DNA from 2 places in the Paenibacillus sp. FSL F4-0125 genome. Region 1 is predicted to be linked to the other one. Evidence: riboswitches for the same ligand, from Rfam matches in the RefSeq annotation. Region 1 holds a riboswitch; the other holds the start of a gene.
What was found. Region 1 has a riboswitch for preQ1 ahead of queF (preQ(1) synthase). Riboswitches for the same ligand answer to the same signal wherever they lie in the genome.

Region 1 (12,488 bases):
ATTGGCGTAAATCGCTGCTCAAGATTGGTGAAATTCTGAACAAGACCCCTGAAGCAGAGAAAGCCATTAAAGAGTATGAAGACAAAGCGGCTGCTGCGAAAGAAGAGCTTAAAGGAGCTATTGGTCAAGAGTCCGTGGCGATTTTATGGTTGGTACAAAAGAACTTCTATATTGTAGATGAAACACGCAGTAGTGGTGCTGTGTTATACACAGACCTTGGTGTAACGCTGCCTAACTTAGTAACAGAAATTCCTGTTGGCACAAGAGCTATTTGGAATCCAATCTCACTAGAGAAGCTTTCTGAGCTGACGGCAGATCATATTATTCTTGTAAACAGTGATAAGACTGAGGGTTCGGAGATCCTGGACAGTGCAATTTGGAAAGGTATCCCGGCTGTAAAAGCTGGTAATGTGCATGAAATGAGCTCAACAAGCAGCTGGTTATACAGTGGTGCGAACGCTGGCGGTAAAATTATTGATGATGTGTTAAAAAGTCTTGTGAAATAAAAAGTCGTAATTCACCATGAATGAGACTGATCTTTTGGTGGGGAAGGGCGTGCAGATCAAGTATCTTAGGATACTAAGATCTGCACCATTTTTTTATAAACCATTCCCATATTACGGAAAAACTACTCCTACAATTGTACAACCTAATTTTTTTTGCGATAATGAGAATGATTGTTGTTATCATATAGACTAATGTAACTATCGATTAAGGAGACGACTCATGGTTTCACCCTCAGATTTCGCTCATCGCAATAAAAATGATACAAAAAAAGCTCTACATACCCGACCGGCAGCTGCAATGGGTATTCTAGTGATTGGACTTGCTGCTATTGCCTTTGGACTGGCACTTTCAGTCTCGGTGGGTGCGGCAAATATCAAGCTAGCTACGGTATGGGAAGCAATATTTCATTTCAATCCAGATTTACAGCAGCATCAGGTGATAAGAGAACTGCGATTTCCACGCGCGATAGCAGGTGCTATGGTCGGTGCTTGCTTCGCAGTAGCAGGGGCAATCATGCAAGGGATGACAAGAAACCCGCTGGCGGATTCAGGTCTGTTAGGCTTGAATGCGGGAGCAGGTGTAGCGCTGGCCATAGTTTTTGCTTTTGCACCTTCGCTCTCTTTCACTTCACTTATGTTGTTTTGTTTTATAGGTGCCGCTGTAGCCTCATTTATCGTATTCGGAATCGGGTCGCTATCTTTTAATGGCCTTACACCGTTACGTTTAACGCTCGCAGGCTCTGCGGTAAGTGCATTACTGGTTGCTGTGAGTCAGGGTATAGCTATTCTTTTTAACTTATCCCAGGATATTGCCTTCTGGCTGGCTGGCGGAATGGGTGGGGCAAGCTGGACTCAGATCAAGATTGTTTTTCCTTGGGTGTTCGTGGCATTAATCGCAGCGATGATATTATCGCGGTCCGTCACTTTGCTCAGCTTAGGAAGAGAAGTTGCCGTTAGTCTGGGGCAGCGGACAAGATTAGTGCAGTTGGCATGTATGATTGTTGTAGTCGTTCTTGCCGGAAGTGCAGTCTCAATGGTTGGCCCGATTGCTTTTATAGGACTAATTATTCCACATGTTACACGTTATTTCATTGGTGTAGATTATCGCTGGATTATTCCTTGCTCGGCGATTCTAGGGAGCTTATTGATTATCTTTGCGGATATCGCCGCTAGAATGATAAATGCACCTTATGAAACGCCGCTAGGCGCTTTAATAGCCATCATCGGTGTACCTTTCTTTATTTACTTAGCGAGTAAGCGTAAGGGGGAGCTGTAATGCACAGATTAACCCTTTCTCCTAATGAAAAAGAACGCCGCACACGCGCCATTACAGTGTTATCGCTGCTTGCCATTTTGATCGTTGTTGTATTTATTGTCAGTATGAATACAGGATTTATGCGTCTATCCCCCCGGGAGGTATTACATACACTGCTGGGAGATGGAACTCATCAGCAAAAGCTAATCTTATTTGATTTCAGATTACCTCGCATCGTTATTTCATTGTTAGTTGGAGCAGGCTTTGCAGTGTCAGGCTGTATCTTACAAAGTCTCGCTCGGAATGCACTTGCTGAACCGGCTACGCTGGGCATTAGTGCGGGTGCAGGTTTTGCGGTAATCATTTTTATCTCGTTTTTTCCGGCTACAACAGCAGCTCCGGTATTCGTCTTGCCGCTTTTAGCGCTTGGAGGAGCTAGCTTAACCGCCGCTTTAATCTATATTCTTGCATATCGGAAAGCAGATGGTCTGTCTCCAACAAGGTTGATCCTTATCGGGATTGCGGTCGCTGCCGGAATCAATGCTTGCCAGCTTGTGTTGGCCCTTCGGCTTGATCCTAATAATTATCAATTTGTAGCGACTTGGATCGCCGGGAAAATATGGGGTGGCGATTGGAGATTTGTCCTTGCGCTGCTGCCTTGGATAGCGATTCTGTTACCGTTCGCCTTCTATAAGGCGCAGATTCTTAATGTATTGAATCTAGGAGATCATACTTCATTAGGACTTGGAATGCGCGTGGAGAAGGAACGTATTCTCCTTCTGGTAACAGCAGTAGCACTTGCCGGCTCCTGTGTCGCTGTAAGCGGAGGGATAGGCTTTGTTGGTCTAATTGCACCACATCTAGCCCGCAAGCTTGTGGGACCCCGTCATCAGGTATTATTACCGGCTAGTGCTTTGACAGGGGCACTCCTTATGATTACTGCGGATACCATCGGAAGATGGGTGCTGCAGCCTGCAGAAGTTCCAACAGGCATCGTGGTTGCGATCATTGGTGCACCTTACTTTTTGTATTTACTCGCCAAATCAAAAGCGTAAAACTAAGCTCTTTCTTACGAAGCAAGATAAATTCTGTAGTTCATTCTAGGAGCATAGCTTCATAAACTTTTAAGGAGTGGTTAACATGTCAGAACGTTTGAATACAGAAGAATTAAGTATTGGGTATGCAGAGGCTACAATTGTTAAAGGTTTGAACTTATCCATCCCTACTGGAAAAATCACCGCACTAGTGGGCGCTAACGGCTCTGGTAAATCTACAATTCTTAAAACTATGGCCCGGATCATGAAGCCTAAGAGCGGCAGCGTGATGCTGGACGGCAAATCGATCCATAACTTTTCTACGAAAGAGGTAGCTCGTCAGCTTGCGATCTTACCGCAAAACCCAACGGCTCCAGACGGACTAACGGTCTCTGAACTTGTCAGCTATGGTCGCTTCCCGCATCAAAAAGGATTCGGCACAATGACAGCGGAGGATCGCAGCATTATCTCTAACGCGATCACTGTTACAGGGATGGAGCCTTTCCATGACCGTCCGATTGACCGCTTGTCCGGAGGACAACGTCAGCGTGCTTGGATCGCAATGGCATTGGCACAAGAAACAGACATTCTATTCCTAGACGAACCAACAACATTTCTAGATATGGCGCACCAGCTTGAAGTTCTACAGCTTCTGCAAAAGCTGAATGAGGAAGAAGGCCGTACCATTATTATGGTAGTGCATGATCTGAATCATGCTACTCGTTATGCGCAGCATATGGTAGCTATTAAGTCCGGTACTGTGGTTAGTGAAGGCTCACCTACTGAAGTTATGACACCAGATGTACTGCGGGAAGTGTTTGGAATTGAGGCGGATATTGTGCCAGATCCACGCACCGGTGTGCCGCTGTGCCTTCCTTACGAGCTTGCAGCCTATAAAGCGGTGTAAACATTATTGAAAATCATACAACGAACAGGCTCCCGTCATTGACAAGGGAGCCTGTTCGTTGTTACAGTTGTGGTTGCCTACAATTCCATGATACCACTACTTGAAATAGATCAAAGAACCATCATTTTCACATGGTTAAAGGAGCATGAAACATGAATATTGACAAAATTCAAGATGACCTAGAGCAATTAATGACTGCAGGAATAGTGAAGAGTCATGAAAACTTAAAAGATTACGTGTATACCAAAATGGGCGGCAAAGCTGATATTTTGGCGGCACCAGCTACTTATGATGAAATTCAAAAGATCGTTACATATGCTGAACAAAATGGGATAACCCTTACGGTACTTGGGAACGGCTCTAACGTGATTATCCGTGATGGAGGCGTGCGTGGGATCGTTCTGCAAACGGCAGGACTGACCGGAATGGGAATTCGTGATAATCTCTTGTATGCGGAGTGCGGCGCCAAGATTATTGATGTTTCCAGATATGCGCTGGAAATGGAGCTTACGGGTCTTGAGTTCGCCTGCGGTATTCCAGGAACGGTTGGTGGAGCGTTATACATGAACGCAGGTGCTTACGGCGGAGAAATTAAAGATGTACTGCATAGCGCGCTGGCTATAACTAAGAGCGGACAATTAGTGACTCTGCGAGGGGATGAGCTGCAATGGGGTTATAGAAAAAGCGTGTTCGCAAGCGGTGAATACATCGTGCTTGAGGCCAATTTTGCTATGACTTCTGGTGATGCGTTAGCCATCAAGTCGAAAATGGATGAACTTACTTACCTGCGTGAATCGAAGCAGCCGCTTGAGTATCCATCCTGTGGGAGTGTCTTTAAACGTCCTCCAGGTCGTTTTGCGGGTCAGTTAATTCAAGAGAGTGGCTTACAGGGAACAAGAATCGGTGGTGCTGAGGTATCCAAGAAACACGCAGGATTTATTGTAAATGCAGATAATGCAACTGCCAGTGATTACATCGGGTTAATTCACCATGTAAGATCGACTGTGAAGGATAAATTCGGAGTGGAGCTGGAAACTGAAGTGGAGATCATTGGAGAAGAATAACCTCTAATTAGTAAGAGCCCGCAGATTACTGTGGGCTCTTTTGCTGTTATCACTTATGGTTCAATCCACTGATAGGGTGTATTTAGCTCTATCTGTAGTTATTTCCGCCTTGAGATCACCTATATCCTCAATACGAAGCCCGTCAATAGCTAAGTCATAGGTGGAATGTGGTAGAGATACTAGCTCACCATCAGCGTTTAAAGTACTGCCAAATCCTTTTAATATTAATGCACTCCCTAGATAATCATCGATAACATCCTCCGCACTCCGGAACTCAACGGCCTCCAGATTAAAATGAATTTTATCCAGATCACGAAGCTCTTTCTTTTCAATAACAATGGTTTCATTTACATGACTGTTAATCCAGTCCATCAATTTCTGTATGCTTTGTTCCATAAGATGATCCCACCTTTACTTCAAAGATTATTAGGTTTAAGTTACCCTTTTTGTAGGATTTGAATCCATATTTTTGCCACATCTGAGTGAAAATGAACAAAGGATGGTGCTAAGCTATAGCGAATGTTACAGAATAGCAACAGCAGAGATAATCCTCTACAACCAGAATAAGGATAGATATTAACTATTCGAAAAAGGGGGTAGTGTCATTTGATTCAGCTAACTGAGGTCTCCAAGTATTATCAGGACAGGTGTGCGGTTGATCGAATAACTTTTGCAGTGGAGAAGGGAGAAGTCTTTGGGTTTCTAGGTCCCAATGGTGCTGGTAAGACGACCACGATGCGAATGATGACGGGTCTTCTTCAGTCTACAAGCGGAGAAATTTTAATTAATGGCATGAATATTTTACGTCATAAAAAAGAAATTCATGCCCAAATTGGCGTTGTTTTCGAGCTTCCCAATCTGTATATGCGTTGTTCTATCCGAGATAATCTAGAGCTGTTCGCTGACCTGTATAGGGTAGCAGCCAGTCGGGTGAATGAAGTCATGGAAATTCTTCAACTGTTAGATAAGGAAAAAGCTAAGGTAAGTAGCTTGTCCAAAGGCTGGAAGCAGCGTGTCCTAATCGCCAGAGCATTATTACATAAGCCTCAAGTGTTGTTTTTAGATGAGCCTACGAGTGGATTAGATCCAAATTCAGCCTCACTCATTCGTAATCACATCCAGAGTATTCAAGATAAAGGCACAACTATTGTCTTAACAACGCATGATATGCACGAGGCAGAAGAATTAAGCGATAGAGTAGGGATCATGCACGCTGGTGCATTGGTGGCACTTGATGAACCCCATAGACTTAAGACCATGTATGGTAAACCAGAAATTGAAGTGAAATATCAGCAGGATGGAGAAGTGATTATGAAATCCTGGCCGATAGCAGAAGCGTCTACAAAAGATCATATTTATCAGCTAATGTCTAATCATCAAATGATAAGTATGCACAGTAAAGAGGCTTCTCTGGCAGATGTATTTGCTGCCTTGACGGGAAGTGAGTTAAGTTGAGTTATCCGTTATGGAAGCTGTTTAAGCATGAATGTAAGGATATACTACGTAATCCAGCGACTGTAATTCTAATTGTGTTGCCTATATTTATGGCTAAAATAATCATCACTGTAGTGGACAAGAGCGGTCTAGATTTCATGCTTCTTTCTACTTGGATATTGTTTGCACAAGTAATGGTTGGAATCATGATTACCGGCCCAGGATTAATTGAGGAACGAGAGAGTAAAACTTATGATGCACTGTTGATCTCACCGTTAAGCAGAGGTCAGATCATTACTGCTAAGGCGGGTTCTGTTCTTGTCTTTTCGTTATTTTCACAGCTGATAGTTTATATACTTAATCAAGGGTTGAACATAGATGTATTGTCTGCGTTGATATATATGTTATTGGGTGGAATGATCTTTGTACAAGTTGGAATTATCATCGGATTAAAGGTGAGTTCCTCCAAAAATGGCTCGGCCATCAGCTCTGCTTTTATGGTTGTTTTTTTCTTGGTGGCTTCTGTTTACTTGGCTCTTCCAGAATGGACTTATCCAATCTTTGCAGCTTTGCCGAGTATTGAAATCACCCAGAATTTGAACAGTATTCTTAATGGAGAAGGGATATTACCTGTAGAAAGTCTGCTGCTGCTCATATGGATTGCGGTGCTTTCAGTTTGGATTTGGAAGATCGAGAAAGAGTAGAACTTGTCAGGAGCAGGCCACCCATGGTATAGTTCAAGACGCAATATGCTTAAAGAAGAAGTCTGCACGGATTGTGCAGGAGAGGTTCGCGAACTCCCTCTATAAAAAACTAAGAGTATATTAAACCGTATAAGCGGATGCTGTCCATACCCGGACGTTGCTTCCGTTTCTTCTTAGTGGAGCCAAGTTTTCGAAATCTCGTTCTTCTTTCCATTACCGGCCAAGGCCGAAGGAAAAGAGAGGGGTTTTTTGTCGTGTCAGAAGGAAGATTAAAAGAGGAAATGCAAGAAGTCACTTTGCTTGGTAATCAGGGAACGCAGTACAAGTTTGGTTATGATCCAGACATTCTGGAAGTATTTGATAATAAGCATCCTGGGCGTGATTATTTTGTTAAATTCAACTGCCCTGAGTTTACTAGCTTATGTCCTGTTACAGGCCAGCCGGATTTTGCCACACTATATATTTCGTATATTCCTGAACAGAAGATGGTGGAATCCAAATCATTAAAGCTGTATTTATTCAGCTTCCGTAACCATGGTGACTTTCATGAGGACTGTGTCAACATTATTATGAATGATCTGATCTCACTGATGGACCCACGGTACATTGAGGTATGGGGCAAATTCACTCCGCGTGGAGGCATTTCTATTGATCCTTATTGCAACTATGGAAGACCGGGTACGAAGTATGAGGCGATGGCGGAGCACCGCTTGATCAATCACGACCTCTATCCGGAAAAAGTGGACAACCGCTAATCCCAATAAGTTGATAAGGAGAGATTAAGATGAATAAAAAAGCACTAGTTGTATTCAGCGGCGGCCAAGATAGCACCACTTGCCTGATTTGGGCATTGAAGCATTTTGAGGAAGTGCAGGTAGTTACCTTCAACTATAATCAGCGTCATGCGGCTGAAATCGAAGTTGCTACAGAAATAGCAGCTAAGTTTAATGTAAAACAGCATATTCTTGATTTGGGACTGCTGAATCAGCTGGCACCAAATGCTTTAACACGGCAGGATATTGATATTGTGGCTGGCGAAGGCGATGAGCTTCCTAGTACGTTTGTGGACGGTCGAAATCTGTTATTTTTATCTTTTGCCGCAATATTAGCTAAACAATTAGGTTATTCCCATATTGTTACTGGAGTCTGCCAAACGGACTTTAGCGGATATCCGGACTGCCGTGATGTCTTTGTGAAATCATTGAATGTTACGCTGAATTTATCTATGGACTATGAGTTTGCAATACACACTCCGCTGATGTGGCTGGATAAAAAAGAAACGTGGAAGATGGCCGATGAACTGGGTTATTTTGATTATGTTCGCGAACACACACTGACCTGTTATAACGGCATAATTGGCAGAGGTTGTGGAACTTGTCCAGCATGTCTATTACGTCAGCGGGGACTTGAACAATATGAGGCGGAAAGAACGGAGGTCCGTTCTTAATGCTTAACGAGGTCTCAGTCTGCAAAATATTTACGTTCGACGCGGCGCATCAGTTAGTGGGTCACAAAGGGAAGTGCAGTAACCTGCACGGTCATACGTATAAGCTCGAAGTAGTGCTTAAGGGCAAACCTATGACCGCGGAAGGCCATTCGGACGAAGGGTTTGTAATTGATTTCAGCGATATCAAAACAACAGTGCAACAAAGCCTTGTGGAGCGTCTAGATCATGCTTTTCTCGCTATGGGAAATGAACCTGTGTTAGAGACGTTAACGAATACGGGTTCCAAAGTAGCTTTGCTGTCTTTCCGGACCACCGTTGAGAATATGTCTTCATATATAGCTTACAAGCTTAAGCAAGCGGGGCTGCCCTTGTACGCTGTAAAGCTATGGGAGACACCAACCTCTTGGGCGGAAGTGCTCGCTGAAGATATCCCTGAGGATGGACCATCTTACCGCTTGTATGGAGGCTGTGACTGTGAGTAAGATTCCTGTAATTGAAATCTTCGGTCCGACCATTCAAGGTGAAGGTGCGGTAATTGGTGTGAAGACTATGTTTGTCCGAACCTATGGCTGCGATTATCGCTGTGGCTGGTGTGACTCCGCTTTTACTTGGGATGGTACGGCTAAGGATAAGGTTCGAATGATGGCCTCGGATGAGATTATGAATGAACTTATAGCTATAGCTGGAGATAATTTCGACTGTGTTACGATTTCAGGCGGCAATCCTGCTTTAATTGGTGATGGGATGGGCACTTTTATTAACCTGCTACATGAGCGAGGGATACAAGCTGCAATAGAAACTCAGGGCAGTAAATGGCAGGAATGGTTCAATGACGTGGATGTGCTGACCATTAGTCCGAAGCCGCCAAGCTCAGGGATGACAACGAATTGGGAAATGCTAGATAACATCATGAATAAGATGGAGAATCTGGGCCGTTCCACACACAGTCTAAAAGTCGTTGTGTTTGACGATAAGGACTTTGATTATGCAAAAGACATTCACCAGCGATATCCCAATGTGCAGCTTTTTCTGCAGCCTGGGAATGATGATGTCACTGAAGAAGGAGACATTTCTGCTCGACTTTTGGGAAGGCTGGAATGGTTGTTTAATAAAGTAATCTTAGACCCTGAAATGAATAGAGTGCGTGTACTGCCACAGCTGCATGCTTTAATCTGGCATAATAAGCGTGGCAAGTAAAAAGGATTGAAATGTAAGGGGTGTCTGCATAGCAGATGCCCTTTTTTTGTTGAGTTGAGTCTTTAAAAAGGTAGATAGAATGTCCCATAATCTGGTATGATTTTCATAAAAGTTATAGGAGGTACCTAATGCGAAATTTAACGGCACTGTTAATCATTGATGTTCAAGAAGCTATGTTCTCCTATCCTGATCAAAAGCTGTACGATGAAGAGGGTGTGATGGAGAGAATTATTTCCCTTCAGCATAAGGCTAGGGTGGCAGGTACTCCAATTGTTTATATTCAACATACGGAAGATGAGGAATACACAAAAGGTACGCCCACATGGCAGATCAGTCACCGTATCACACCGCAGGAAGGCGAAGTTATTGTGGAGAAGCCTACTTGGGATGCTTTTCACCAAACCGTGTTGCAAGATGAGCTACAGAAGCTCGGGATCACGAATCTGGTGATTTGTGGGATGCAAAGTGAATTCTGTCTAGATACAACGATAAGACGTGCATATAGCATGGGATATAAAAGTGTGCTGGTTTCAGATGCTCATAGCACCTTTGATAATGGGGTTCTGAGTAGTAGAGAGATCGTTAAGCATCATAATGCGGTAATTGGAGGTAGATTCGCCCAGTTACGAGCTGAAAGCGAGGTTCAGTTCTAGATGAATACCCCACAGGTTGCCATGAAACCTATTCAGCGTTCTCGACTTAGACTATTTGCCGGAAAGCGATATTTTATTTGGAAAAGATACTTGAAATGGTGTACTGATCGCGGCAAGATGGCGAAGCAGCGCACTAGTGATATTTTATCTTATGAGGCAATGACTCACGCTACACCGTTATTACGTAGTCTTCGGAATGTAGATATGGTGCTTCAATATAATAAAATAACAAATTTACGGCTGGCGATCGCGAAACTGGATGGACTCATGGTGCGGCCGGGGGAGACGTTTTCCTATTGGAGAAGCATCGGCAAGCCCAGTAAGCGAAAAGGTTATCTGGAAGGTATGGTTCTACATTATGGCGGTTTTCATTCTGGAGTTGGCGGGGGGCTATGCCAGCTGTCTAATCTGATCTACTGGATGACACTGCATACTCCTCTTACGGTTACGGAACGGCATCGGCACAGCTATGATGTATTTCCAGATGAACAGCGCACACAGCCATTTGGAAGCGGGGCTACCTGTTCTTATAATTATTTGGATCTTCAAGTGAAGAATAACACGAATCAAACGTATCAATTAAAGCTCTGGCTGGATGACAGTCATTTGCATGGGGAATGGAGATGCAATGAGCAGTGCCTTTATAAATATGAGGTGTACGAAAGTGATCATCGGATAAGCTTAGAACCATGGGGAGGGTATATCCGCAGTAACAAGATTAGTCGAAAAGTATTTACACGGACCGGAGAGCTGGTTGGAGATGAAGCTGTAACGGATAATTATGCGCTTATGATGTATTCTCCGCTTCTTCACGGATAAGAGGCTAGGCTTAGGGATATAACATAGAAGGCGTGATCCTTATATCTCTATACCATTTCCAAAGGAGCGGATTAACAGCATGAAAGCATTAACCTACCAAGGGAAGAAGAAAGTGAAAGTTAAAGAGGTTGCTGATCCGAAGATTGAGAAAAAGGATGACATTATTGTTCGAATTACTTCTACAGCGATTTGTGGCTCAGATCTGCACATTTTTAACGGTGAAATTCCAGGTATGCATGATGACTATGTTATTGGTCATGAGCCCATGGGGATTGTTGAGGAGACCGGTCCAGACGTAACTAAAGTCAAGAAAGGCGACCGGATCATTATTCCCTTTAATGTAGCCTGTGGTCAATGCTACTTCTGCCAGCATGAGATGGAGAGTCAATGCGACAATGCTAATGACGCCAAGGACACAGGAGGATATCTGGGTTATTCCGATACTTATGGGGGCTTTGCAGGAGGGCAAGCCGAATTACTGAGGGTTCCTTATGGTAATTTCGGCCCTTTTGTCGTTCCTGAGGATGCAGAAATGGAAGATGAGAAAATTCTTTTCTTATCTGATATTGTGCCTACTGCTTGGTGGGGAGTCGAAAGCGGCGGAGTGAAGCCAGGGGATACAGTCATTGTTCTCGGCTGCGGGCCTGTTGGACTGCTTACTCAGAAATTTGCCTGGATCAAAGGCGCCTCAAGAGTCATTGCGGTTGATCATATTGGCTACCGTCTGCAGCATGCGAAGCTGACCAATAATGTCGAAATTTATAACTTTGAAGAGATTAAGGATATTGAAGCTCATTTGAAGGAGATAACACATGGGGGCGCAGATGTAGTTATTGACTGTGTTGGTTTGGATGCCAAAATATCTGCTTTGGAGAAAGTGGAAACCACTCTGAAGCTACAGGGAGGCTCACTCAGTGCATTTAGAATGGCCTCGGATATCGTACGTAAATTCGGAACTATTCAGCTTGTAGGAGTTTATGGGCTTAATTACAATATGTTCCCTCTGGGTCATCTATTTGAACGCAACATTACTTTAAAAATGGGACAGGCTCCAGTGATTCACTATATGCCTTTGCTTTATAAGATGATTAAAGAGAATAAATTTGATCCTACAGATATCATTACGCATCGCTTGCCTATCAGCAAAGCGGAGCATGGCTATGACATTTTTAGTGAGAAAAAAGAGGATTGCATCAAGGTGGTTCTGAAACCTTAGCCTTTAAGAAGCATGAGCTCTCGTCAGAAATGACATTGCTTATGCTTTTTTTAGTGAAATCTGATGAAAATAGATGCATTTTTTCACGGTCTGCGTTAAATTAACATAAGTGACTTAAGATAGTGAAAGGACGCGTACCATGTGAAGCTTAAAACACCGCCACTTCCTATTCCAATTTTTATGTTGATTGGGATTGTGGCCATCTCTTTTTCTGCCATTTTTATCAAGTGGTCTGCAGCACCAGCATCTATA
Region 2 (12,488 bases), 2.2 Mb from region 1:
GTGAAGCGCTCCTTTATGGATCGTATGTCGGTGGAAGGTAACGTCTTACTGAATTATGGATATGCCAAAGGGTATAAGCCTTTAATAGACTATTTGAAGCAATATATGGAGCACAAAGGCGCCCAAATGAAGGGCAAGGATATATTAATCACCAATGGCTTTACAGAGGGATTCGATATTGTATTGTCGGCACTTAGCAAGAAGAATGGATCGGTCATTTGTGAGAATCCGACGCATCATACGGCGATCAAAAATCTGAAGCTGAACGGCTTTGAGATCACCGGGATTCCTATGGAGCGGGATGGGATTGATCTGGTAGAGCTGGAGAAGGCATTGCAGCAGCAAGCTTTTGACTGTGCCTACTTCGTCCCTTCTTATCATAATCCGACCGGTATTGTAATGTCCCCCGAGAAAAGACAGGGGCTAATGAAACTGATGAATCGGTATCAAATACCGGTGATCGAGGATGGTTTTAACGAGGAATTACGATATTCGGGCTCACATGTGGCTCCACTGATCGCAGCAGCAGGTAGCGGCAACAGCGTGATCTATCTAGGTAGCTTCTCAAAAGTATTATTTCCGGGACTACGGGTAGGCTGGGTGCTGGCAGATCAGGAGTTAATCTATTCTCTCGAAAGCGTCAAACGCGCACGTACCATTCATACCTCGACGCTGGACCAATCCATTTTGTATCAATACTTATTGGGCGGACATTTAGAGAAGTATTTGAAAAAAGCCAGAGCAGAATACAAACGGAAATATGAACTAACCCTGCAATGCTGTAAGGAGTTTATTCCGTATACGTCGTTATCAGGCGACGGGGGATTGCATCTTTTTGTAACCTTCGCGGAGGGCTTTAATACTAGGACGCTGCTGGCAGCCTGTCATGAGCAAGGGGTTATTTTTACAGCAGGAGATATATTCTTCACAGACGGTAAGGGTCAAAATACAATACGGATCGGTTTCTCCAGAGTGACGGATGAGGATATCCGCAAGGGAATCGAGATTATTGGTAGAACAGCACGACAACTAATGGGATAAAGAGGTGCTTGAGATGAAGATGAAGGTAGGCGTAATTATGGGCGGGGTGTCCTCAGAGTTTGAGGTATCCATGAATAGCGGGAGAGAGATTTTGAAGAATCTGGATCCAAATAAATATGAAGTTACTCCAATAGTGATCACCAAACGTGAAGAGCTAATTGAGCAGGCAAAAGGAATTGATATCGCGCTGCTTGCGCTCCACGGGGCTTACGGTGAGGACGGTACGGTTCAGGGGACGCTGGAGACGATGGGGATTCCTTATACAGGCAGTGGGGTTTTGTCTAGCAGCATTTGCATGGATAAAGATCTTTCTAAAAAGCTTATGCGCTGCTCAGGCGTCAATACGGCAGATTGGCTGTGCTGGGATAGTATGAAGGATTATTCTCAAGAAGCGGTAGATCGTATTGGATATCCTGTTATGGTGAAGCCGTGTTCAGGCGGTTCGAGTATTGGAATGGAAAAGGTCAGCAGTAGCGAAGAATTATTGAGCGCAGTACAGAAGGCTTTTGCCTGTGATCAATCGATTCTGATCGAGAGCTACATTCAAGGCCAGGAAATCACTTGCTCCATTCTAAATGGTGAGATGTTGCCCGTTTTAGGGATCACCTCAGCACATGCGGAGTGGTTCGATTACAGCGCTAAGTACGAAGATGGCGGGGCAGACGAACGGGTCATCGAACTACCGGCCGAGGTGTATGAGCGAGTGCGTGATGCAGCCTTAACTTGCTACAAAGCATTAAAATGCAGTGTGTATGCACGAGTAGATATGCTCATCAAGGATGGTATTCCGTATGTGCTGGAGGTGAACACGTTACCGGGCATGACGAAGGCGAGTCTTTTACCAAAAAGCGCGCAAGCGGCAGGCTACTCCTTCAGCGGACTGCTGGACGCAATTGTCTCCCTTTCCCTGGCGGAAAAGAGTCCAAAAGAAGAGGTGTACAGCCATGCATAATGAATGGGTTGCTCCACGTGTGCGAGAGATTGCTCCCTCGGGAATTCGGGCTTTTTTTGACCTAAGTACAGGGAATCAGGATATTATATCGCTTGGTGTAGGCGAACCAGATTTTGTAACACCGGAGCATGTAAGAGCTGCCTGCATTCGTGCCTTAAATAATGGGGAAACGAGGTATACGCCAAATTCCGGCTTATTGGAGCTTAGAGAAGAGATTGCCTCTTATCTGCACACAAGCTTCAATCTCCGCTATGAGCCAACTAATGAGATTATGGTTACGGTGGGAAGCAGTGAAGCTGTAGATTTGGCTCTGCGGGCCTTTATCACACCCGGGGATGAGATTATCGTTCCTTCTCCAAGCTACATCGCGTATTCGCCGATTACCCATTTGAATGGGGGGGTTACGGTAGAGGTTGAATCTTCGGCCGAGCAGGGCTTTAAGCTTACTGCTGAAGCGTTGCGGAGGGTAATTACCCCGCGTTCCAAGATTCTTATGGTAAATTTTCCGAGTAATCCTACAGGAACAGTAATGTCTTACGAAGACTGGTTGCCGATTGCTCAGATTGTAAAAGAAAATAACCTACTTGTCATTTCAGATGAAATTTATGCCGAGCTTACCTATGACAGTCAACATGTCAGCATTGCCTCTCTTCCAGGGATGATGGAACGAACCATTGTCATTAGCGGCTTCTCCAAAGCTTTTGCGATGACTGGCTGGCGAGTAGGTTATGCCTGTGGTGATCAGGAATTAATCGCTGCGATGCTTAAAATCCATCAGTACACTGCAATGTGTGCACCGGTACTAGGTCAAATCGCTGCCATTGAATCACTGCGTAATGGTATGGAACATAAGGAACACATGAAACGATGCTTCGATGAGCGAAGAAAGCTGCTGGTTAGTGGATTTCGATCCATTGGTTTACCTTGCCATGAGCCGGAGGGTGCATTTTATGCCTTTCCTTCCATCGCTAATACCGGATTGAGATCAGAGGATTTCGCTTTGCAGCTGCTCAAGGAGGTTGGTGTTGCTGCGGTTCCGGGGCATGTGTTTGGAGCCGGTGGAGAGGGGTATATTCGCTGCTCTTATGCAGCATCTCTACAAAAATTGACGGAAGCTTTGGAGAGAATCGAAGGATTTATGAAAGTGAAGTTGTAATTCTAGCGGTCCCCATCTATCATAGATGGGGGCTTTTCTGTGTAGATAAGATAGAATAGGTGATACGGATATCTTTAATTGGAGGTTAAAATATGATTTCAACGATTCAAGAAGTAATTAAACGAATCACACCAGCTGATGAACAGTCTTTCCTAAAGGCGGAGCACCGCCTGAATATTCTAACTAAACCGCCGGGCAGTTTGGGACAATTGGAGACGCTGGCTGTTAAGCTCGCTGGAATTTCGGGTACGGAGCAGCCTAGCTTCACCAAACGGACGGTTGTTGTGATGGCTGCCGATCACGGTGTATGCTGCGAGGGAGTTAGCGCCTTTCCGCAGGAAGTCACAATGCAAATGGCCTATAATTTTCTTAGCGGAGGAGCGGCTGTGAATGTACTGGCACGCCAAGCCGGGGCAGAGGTAAAGTTCGTAGATATCGGTGTTAACGGCGATCTTAGTCATGAGGATCTGATTGATCGTAAGGTACGCCGGGGAACGGATAATATGGCTGCGGGACCTGCGATGAGTCGTGAGGAAGCGATGGGTGCTGTGCTTGTAGGCATAAAAATCGCACAAGAAGCGATTGATAACGGGACGGAGATTTTTATTACGGGTGAAATGGGCATAGGAAATACAACGGCTAGTGCAGCTATTCTGTGTGCTCTAAAAGGAATAGCGCCTGAAGTAGCCGTCGGAAGAGGAACGGGAATTGATGATGAACGTTTACTACATAAAATTGCAGTTGTGGAACGTGCTCTAAAGGTGAATCAGCCGAATCCGGCAGATCCGCTGGATGTTTTGTCCAAAGTAGGGGGACTGGAAATCGCCGGTTTGACCGGTCTGATTCTTGGAGCAGCCGCTGCTAGGATCCCTGTGATTCTGGACGGTTTTATTTCGGGTGCGGCAGCTCTTGTCGCGAAGGCCCTTGCGCCAGAATCCATTGCCTATATGATAGGCTCCCATGTATCAGGTGAACGGGGACATAAGCTGATGCTGGAGCAGCTTGGGCTTGAACCGTTGTTTAACCTTGGCCTTCGTTTGGGTGAAGGAACTGGAGGCGTATTGTCTCTTCATTTAATAGAGGCGATATGCCGTATTTTGAGCGAGATGGCCACCTTTGAAAGTGCAGGTATCTCTGGAGCTGGGAAACAATGAGTATTCTTGTAACGGGTGGCGCACGTAGCGGGAAGAGTGGTTTCGCAGAAAAACTGATGTCGTCACTGACAGATCAGGCCTTCTATGTAGCAACCGGACAAGCGTTTGATGATGAAATGAAGGAACGGATTGCACTGCATCAGCATCAGCGCTCGCAAAGTGGGTATGCTTGGGAGACGTTAGAGGAGCCCTATGATTTACCAGATCTTCTTAAGCGATTATCTGGTGAGAAGGCGGTCCTTGTAGATTGTCTAACGTTGTGGTTATCGAATGTACTGCTTGCCATGGAAGGATTTACGGATAGACAAGAACTGATTGAGAGCGAGATTATAAGACTTGAAGACAGTGTGCGCACATTTCAAGGAAACCTCATTTTGGTCACTAATGAAGTAGGGGACGGTATTGTTCCAGAGTATGCGCTTGGTCGATTGTACCGTGATTTGGCAGGACGCATGAACGCGTTACTCGCTAGGCAATGTGAGCAGGTCTTTCTAGTGACTGCTGGCATTCCAATTGAGCTTAAGAGCAGGGAGTATCGTTTATGAGGGAACGCAGGGATGCTGCCGCGGCTGCCTTTCAGTTTTTGTCCCGGTTTCCTGTAAAAAGTGATCCCGGATTTTCTCCTGAGCTGCTGCGCCGAAGTGTGCTGTTTTATCCCGTGGTGGGTGCAGCTATAGGACTGTGCGTAGCTGCTGGAGCAGCTTTAACCGGCTGGATGTTACCGGCTTGGCCAGCCGCTGTTATTACCCTCATTTTATGGGTAGGACTTACAGGCGGCCTGCATCTCGATGGTTGGATGGACAGCGCGGATGGTCTGCTTAGCTACCGACCGAGGGAACGAATACTGGAGATTATGAAGGACAGCCGTGTGGGTGCGATGGGTGTGCTCGCCTGTGTGCTGCTCTTGCTGTTAAAAGCCTCTTTAGTGGCAGCATTAATCGAAGGCTACGCCTATTACGAGCTGCCACTGCTCTTGCTGCCAGCGATCTGGAGCCGCTGGTACATGGTGCGGGCAATGGTGCATTATCCCATTGCCCGCGGGAACGAGGGGCTGGCCGCGAGCTTCGCCGGCCTTGCTCCCTCGCAGGAGCGGCGCGCGCTGGCGATAGCCGCGCTGCTCTCGCTAGCCGCAGCCGCTGCGCCCCTGGCGCTCGGCGCGGGCTTAGGCGCGTGGCCGCTGCATCTGGCGGCAGCGTTACTGCTGCCGGCTGCAGCCTGGGCCAGCGGCACTGTGGCTGCGCGGCGGATCAGCAGCCGGCTCGGCGGGCTCACCGGCGATGTGTACGGTGCGCTGAACGAGCTGCTAGAGGTTGTGCTGCTACTAGTATTAGTGCTACTCCAGCACAACTTTATGTAAATGGCTCCAGCAGGTGATGCTGTAGTAGTCAGCTTGCTCAATCTGGTTTCATCATCTTCTGCGATTCATTTAGATTTTTATGAGTTCCATAGGAAAGAGGGATGACATGGTTGCTGCCATTCTGCTATTTGTAATTGCCGGCCTTGCTGAGATTGGAGGCGGATACTTAGTATGGTTATGGCTAAGAGAATCAAGACCTCTCTGGTACGGTTTGGTAGGTTCTTTGATTCTGATAAGCTATGGCATTATTCCTACGTTGCAGAAGTTCCCATCCTTCGGAAGAGTATATGCAGCTTACGGCGGGGTGTTTATCGTGCTCGCTGTGTTATGGGGCTGGCTAGTAGACAAGAAAACACCCGATGTATATGACTGGGTTGGTGCTGTTATTTGTGTGATCGGCGTATCGGTCATTCTTTGGGCGCCGAGACATTAGTACTATTAAGGTCTCCTTTGCGGTGAATGGTGACTCGTTAGGTAAGGCTAGTTAGCGGGTTGAAGACTTTTAGGTTTACTCTGCTCTACAGACTGAGTTGCTAGACTTCCCCTAGCGTGAACTAGTTAGCGGATTCCAGAGGCGCTAATTACTCAAAATAGGCTTGATTTGGTCTGATACGCAATAGCGTCTCTCAGGTCCGAAAAAGCTCCAAAATGGCAGTTTTTCTAGAAATAGCTGCATCTGATTCCGCTAGAAGCACGAAGCGCCAACGCTAAACGAGAGTAGCGCACAAGCCAGCTATATCCCTGGAAATCATACATAGGCCTATATAGTGCTAAAACAAAACAGCCCGTTCAATACTTTCGTGTGAACGGGCTGTTTTTATTTGAGCCTGAGCTTTAGATCTTAAATTGTTGTACAGCTTCCTGAAGCTTTTTAGCCTGCTCATAGAGATGTTGGACGGTTACTGCATGTCCTTCAAGCTCTATACGCTGGCGCTCTGAGTTCTCGGATAATGTATCCGCACTTTCTTGGGATCTTGAAGTAATTTGTGCGGTTTCCTCGACGGAAGCACTGACTTCTTCCGTACTTGCTGAGATTTGCTGCGTAGCCGCAGATACGGATTGAATATTCTGATTGATGCTCTGGATCAGAATCAGGAGGTGATTGAAGGCATCGCCCGCTTCTGTCACCTTGCCTACCCCAGAGGCTACCTCAGAATTCACTTGGTTCATCTCAGTAACGGAGCGATTCATATCTTCCTGAAGGCCGAGTAGGAAATCACGGATCTGCTCATTCGCATTACGGGATTGTTCGGAAAGCTTGCGTACTTCTCCGGCAACAACGGCAAAGCCGCGACCATGTTCACCTGCACGCGCTGCTTCGATCGAAGCATTGAGTGACAGCATTTGGATTTGCTTCGTAATTTCAGTGATACTATGAACGACTTCTCCGATCATTACTGAACGTTCGTTCATAATTTGTAATTGCTCCAGTGACTGCAAAGAAGCACGTTCAACCTGGCGCATTTGCAGAACAGCACTTTGAGCAATCTCATTACCGCCACTCGCCTCAGCGGAAGCTTCACTGATCTGCTCTGTGACTTCGGTAGCTGCTGAAGCAATATGCTGAATGCCGAAATTGATTTCTTCCATAGCTTTTGAATTATCTAGAGCACTGCTTGCGATGGTCGTACTACCTTTGCCGATTTCTACTACGGAAGAGCTAGAGTGGTCCGCCATTTCATTTAAGACGTCTACACGCTCTCTTAAGGAATTGGAATCGGTGACTACTGTATTTGAGGTAACGAGTACATGTCCAATCATTTCTTTTAGGCGTAGGGTCATCGCTTGGAAGCTTCTGGATAGCTGAGCGACCTCATCGGTGCCATTAACCGTTAATTCCTCTGTGAAATCTCCCTCTGCGAGACGGGCGCTGTAAGCTGCAAGCTTAGAGATGGGACGAGTTATCCGCATGCTCATAAACCAGGCACCGGTTGAACCTATGATTAGCGTTAGCAGAGTGATCCCGGCACTGGTCCACAGAATGCTGTTTGTTTTTTCTTGAATAAAGCTTACATCACTGCTGATTCCGATAACCATCGTACTTCCGGGAATTCCGATATAAGCTGACTTATGTACACCATGAGCGTCTCTGTATGTATCGCTTAGTCCGCTCTTTCCTTTAAGAGCTTGCTGCATTGCAGAAGATACCTTAACAATTTCATCCCGCTTTAATTTTCCATCATGATCTACGGTCAGAACCTCGGCTTCCTTGCCTTTAAGGTTGACTAGAAAAATAGTTTCAACCCCATGCTGCTTCTTCTTATCCTGAAAATAGAATTCAAGATTGGTGGCTGCTTGTTCGTTCTTCTTTAGTGCTTGCTGAGCATGCATGGTGTTTATATTCTTATATACGTCCTGAGCAGCTGCAGTTAGAATTTGATTGATTTGTGGCATGACATAGCTGTTGAAAATACTGGTAGATATAAAGTAGAAGCTGGTACTTAACAAAAGAGACGTGAGTAATAGAACTACAAACAATAAACGCGTGAATCGGCGACTGATCGACTGCTTAAAACGAAACATATTGTTCTCCCCTTTTTATGGACAGCGAAGCTCCATTTCTTATTGGAATACATCCTATCTCCCTACCGAGTGCTAGTGTCTGGCAACCTGCAATATATTCCATAGTTATGTAATATATCAACTAAATGGATCGGGAATGAAGTGTTTGATACTATTCTATAGAATTAACCTCTGGATGAATAGTGAAAATTTTAGTTTATAGAGCATATTTTTCTGAAAAAGATGAATTATTACTGACACTTTTATTTTTATTTAATAAAAATGGGTATAAATACCCAATTCATAAATTGTTTATTTTTATGGATTGTTTGATGACAGTGTGATAGAGTATTAATGTTTTGTTCCAAACATAAGGTAAGCCGCGGTTCGTAACCATCCCGCGTAAACAAAACTAGGAGGAATTTAAGTAATATGTTCAATTTGTTGTGGGGAGTTTTATTTGTTATTGTCAATTTTGCCTTTTTTCTACTCTGTTACCGCCTGTTCGGCAAAAATGGAATGTATGCCTGGGTAGGTATCGCTACTGTAATTGCTAACATTCAGGTAGCTAAGACGATTGCTATGCCATTTGATATTGTGATGACACTCGGAAATACGATGTATGTCACTTTGTATATGACCAGCGATTTGCTTAATGAGAAGTATGGAAGAGCGGAAGCGCGCAAAGCAGTTTGGTTTGGTTTCTTCACTTTGCTTATGACGACAGTCATTATGCAGATGGTCCTAGTATTTAAGCCGCAAGAGACCGATATCGCTCAGTCTTCTTTAGAGACGATCTTTGGGCTGATGCCTCGACTAGCTCTGGGTAGTCTTACTGCTTACTTCATTAGTCAGTTCCTAGATGTTCGGTTATATGCCTGGATTCGCAAATATTACAGCACCTCAAGGCAGCTGTGGATTCGTTCCAACGGCAGCACGATGGTCAGCTCTTTTGTGGATACACTAATCTTCTGCACCATTGCATTTGCTGGGTTGTATAACTGGAGTGTGTGGCTTGAAATTTTGCTTACAACGTACCTAGCAAAATTCTTACTAACCGCAGTAAGCACACCTATCTTATATATCGCCCGAACTTTTACTTTTGCTGAAGATGGAATACCTTCATCTGTTCAAAAGAAGGAATAAACAACACTACAGCCAGCGCGTACCGATTATAATCGATGCGTGCTGTTTGATTTTTTCCAGTCATTAGAAGGCTTAATTGTTACATGAAAAATGTGTACATAAAATTAATATAAAGCTAAAATAAGCTATCGTAGCAATTCTAATAGTATCCCTTGTAATTCGGAGGTTAAAGCTGCCGTTATTGCTCTTCAATTAAGTGCTATCAGTCCGATCGAAGAGAGTGTACATATTCGGTAGTCATAGAAATTACGAACAGGTGTGATGAAGGATGAATCTAGTAGTGCCTATACTACGCCATGCAGTACAGCAGCCCGACAGCATTGCCTTAACACAGGCCCAAGCGACGCATACCTATGCAACATTAGTACAAGTGATGCAGAGAATCGCGAATGGTCTACAGCAAAAGGGCTTGAAGCAAGACAAAATCGCTATTTTATCTACGAATCGTATTGAATTTATTGAAGTTTTCTTAGGGGCTATTTATGCGGGTTGTGTTCCGATTCCTTTAGATCCCAAGTGGAGCGCAAATGAGCTGAAGATGATTATAGAGCAGTGCCAGCCGTCGATGATTTTTGCTGAGCCGGAAGCTGCAAAGCATCTGGTATTTATGAACGAAGCCATCCCAAGGCTGACTTTTTCAAATGAACGAACAGGTTCCTATGATCAGTGGCTGGATGCGCTGAAACCAGAGGCTGAGTTGGATGAGACGAACGAGTTATTATTTATCGGCTTTACTTCAGGTACAACCGGATTGCCAAAAGGATATATGCGTACCCATTTATCATGGTTAAAAAGCTTTGAGGTATCAAATGATGCCTTTAAATTGGATTGTATAAAAAATGTTTTAGCGCCAGGTCCTTTTGTACATTCGCTGTCCTTATTCGCTGTCATGCAGAGTCTATATGGCGGAGCAAACTTTCATATTACCCAAAAATTTAGCGCCACGCATGTGTTAGAACTGTGCAAGCAGATTCCGGGTGTGGTGCTGTTCGTTGTACCGACAATGCTCGAATCCATGATGCAGCAGGCTGTTCCTGGGCAGACGCAGATTGATGCGATTATTAGCTCAGGTGCAAAGTGGCCTTGGCTGTCCAAAAAAAAGGGCATGGAAGTGTTCGGTGGAGCGCGTCTCTATGAATCCTATGGTTCCTCAGAAGCGAGCTATATTAGTTATTTGGATGTTCTGGAGGAGCATAATCCGAACTCTGTAGGCAAGCCCTATCCCGGAGTGCAAATTTCCATTCGTGATGAAGAGTTCCGTGAAGTCCCTACGGGAGAGATTGGGCAGTTATATGTGCGTAGTGATATGATATTTCTAGGCTACCATCAATTGCCGAACGAGACAGAAGCAGCTTTTCGAGACGGATGGCTTATTTTAGAAGATTATGTTTATCAGGATGAAGCTGGTTATTTATATCTGGCAGGTCGCTTGAAGAATAGAATCATATCCGGTGGGTTGAACATTTATCCAGAGGAAATAGAGCGAGTGCTGGAGCATCTTCCGGAAATTCAAGAAGTAATGGTGCTTGGCGTCCCTGATGAATACTGGGGAGAACAGTTGGCAGTCCTCGTGAAATGGAACGGCGAAAAACACTTATCTATAGACGAAATAAAGAATTATTGTCGCCAGTATTTAGCAAGCTACAAAGCGCCGAAGCAGCTGCTGACAGTAGAGGAGTTTATCTATACTAGCAGCGGAAAAATTGCCCGGCAAGCGATGAAAGACTATGTGAAAAGAGCGATGGTATGATCGAAGCAGTGATTGTCATGGCAAAACGCACACCGATTGGTAGGATGGGCGGCTTATTAAGTACATTGGAGCCGGAAGCATTACTGGCGCCGCTTATTCAGCATATTGTGGCAGAGACAAACCTGCCTGTAGATATGATCGATGATGTCATTATTGGAAATGTGGTCGGTCCGGGTGGGAATATTGCCCGTGTAGCAGCGCTCGAAGCGGGATTGCCTGTTTCGGTTCCGGGTGTCACTGTGGATCGGCAGTGCGGTTCTGGGCTAGAGGCGATTAATATTGCAGCTAGGCTTATTCAAAGCGGTGCTGGTGAGATTTATTTCGCAGGCGGCGTTGAAAGCACGAGCCGTGCTCCCTGGAAGATGGCTAAGCCACAGACCTTGATGGGTATTCCACAGCTATATACCCGTGCTCATTTTACGCCTAGCGCTTACGGTGATCCGGATATGGGGATTGCTGCGGAAAATGTAGCGCGGAAGTACGGGATTTCGCGAGAAGAGCAGGATCAATATGCCTTAAAAAGCCATCAGAAGGCCGTTCATGCTCAGCAAAGTGGCCGGTTTCAGCAGGAGATTGTACCTCTTCTGGTTGAGGGAGAGTGGGTGCATACCGACGAATGTCCTAGGGTCAATACGAGCTTGGATAAGCTGCGAAAGCTACCGCCAATTTTTGAAGAAAAGGGTACTGTCACTGCTGGAAATGCTTGTCCTATTAATGATGGTGCGGCGCTTCTATTAATGATGTCCCTTGAGAAATGTCGGCAACTCAAGCTTAAGCCTATCCTGCGTGTCGTGGATGCGCAAGCGGCAGGTGTAGATCCGAACTACTTAGGTATGGGGCCAGTTCCAGCTGTACACAAGGTGTTACATCGTCAACAGCTGACCATAACTGATTTAGATATTATAGAGTTTAATGAAGCCTTTGCTTCGCAAGTTCTAGCCTCACTGAACGAGCTTCAGATTCCACAGGAAAAGGTCAATCATGGAGGAGGCGCATTAGCTATCGGTCATCCATACGGGGCGTCCGGAGCCATTTTAATGACGAGGTTATTTGCTGAAATGCAGCGTACTCCTTATAAAAGGGGACTTGCCACTTTGGGCATCGGCGGTGGGATGGGGCTGGCAACGCTTGTGGAGGCGGTAGAATGAACAGCATTTATCATCAGATTCATGTGTCAGCTGAGTGGATTTCGGACTATGCACAGAGTATTGAGGCGCCCGTGCAGACAACTAACGGTCATCTGATTGCTCCTTCTACGATGCCTATTATTTTTTGGGAGGCCTTCGATATTCCTTGGCTTAATAAGGGAGAGCCTTTGCTTCACGGCACTCAGAAATTTTCATATCAAGTTCCGATTACAGCGGGAATGACGTTAGATTGTGAATTAGCTTTAACGAGCAAAATGCAAAAGGAAGGCCGGCAGGGCAAGC

Region 2: linked by a shared signal. The riboswitch ahead of NST74_RS06200 (queuosine precursor transporter) and the one ahead of queF (preQ(1) synthase) in region 1 are both predicted to bind preQ1.

Annotation. Positions count from the first base shown of each region.
Region 1 covers NZ_JBBOZJ010000001.1:3,604,764-3,617,251, reverse strand. The annotation lists gene NST74_RS15945 (iron-hydroxamate ABC transporter substrate-binding protein) at 1-506, shown strand, start outside; gene NST74_RS15940 (FecCD family ABC transporter permease) at 727-1,782, shown strand; gene NST74_RS15935 (FecCD family ABC transporter permease) at 1,782-2,816, shown strand; gene NST74_RS15930 (ABC transporter ATP-binding protein) at 2,902-3,702, shown strand; gene murB (UDP-N-acetylmuramate dehydrogenase) at 3,855-4,766, shown strand; gene NST74_RS15920 (hypothetical protein) at 4,827-5,162, opposite strand; gene NST74_RS15915 (ABC transporter ATP-binding protein) at 5,373-6,221, shown strand; gene NST74_RS15910 (ABC transporter permease) at 6,218-6,904, shown strand; PreQ1 riboswitch class I at 6,980-7,023, shown strand; gene queF (preQ(1) synthase) at 7,186-7,659, shown strand; gene queC (7-cyano-7-deazaguanine synthase QueC) at 7,689-8,351, shown strand; gene NST74_RS15895 (6-pyruvoyl trahydropterin synthase family protein) at 8,351-8,833, shown strand; gene queE (7-carboxy-7-deazaguanine synthase QueE) at 8,826-9,548, shown strand; gene NST74_RS15885 (cysteine hydrolase family protein) at 9,677-10,201, shown strand; gene NST74_RS15880 (VanW family protein) at 10,202-11,020, shown strand; gene NST74_RS15875 (zinc-dependent alcohol dehydrogenase) at 11,100-12,236, shown strand; gene NST74_RS15870 (DMT family transporter) at 12,378-12,488, shown strand, end outside.
Region 2 covers NZ_JBBOZJ010000001.1:1,385,646-1,398,133, forward strand. The annotation lists gene pdxR (MocR-like pyridoxine biosynthesis transcription factor PdxR) at 1-1,041, shown strand, start outside; gene NST74_RS06165 (D-alanine--D-alanine ligase) at 1,061-1,993, shown strand; gene NST74_RS06170 (aminotransferase class I/II-fold pyridoxal phosphate-dependent enzyme) at 1,986-3,149, shown strand; gene cobT (nicotinate-nucleotide--dimethylbenzimidazole phosphoribosyltransferase) at 3,242-4,303, shown strand; gene cobU (bifunctional adenosylcobinamide kinase/adenosylcobinamide-phosphate guanylyltransferase) at 4,300-4,848, shown strand; gene cobS (adenosylcobinamide-GDP ribazoletransferase) at 4,845-5,660, shown strand; gene NST74_RS06190 (YnfA family protein) at 5,767-6,093, shown strand; gene NST74_RS06195 (methyl-accepting chemotaxis protein) at 6,495-8,183, opposite strand; PreQ1 riboswitch class I at 8,539-8,584, shown strand; gene NST74_RS06200 (queuosine precursor transporter) at 8,595-9,308, shown strand; gene NST74_RS06205 (AMP-binding protein) at 9,577-11,058, shown strand; gene NST74_RS06210 (thiolase family protein) at 11,055-12,206, shown strand; gene NST74_RS06215 (FAS1-like dehydratase domain-containing protein) at 12,203-12,488, shown strand, end outside.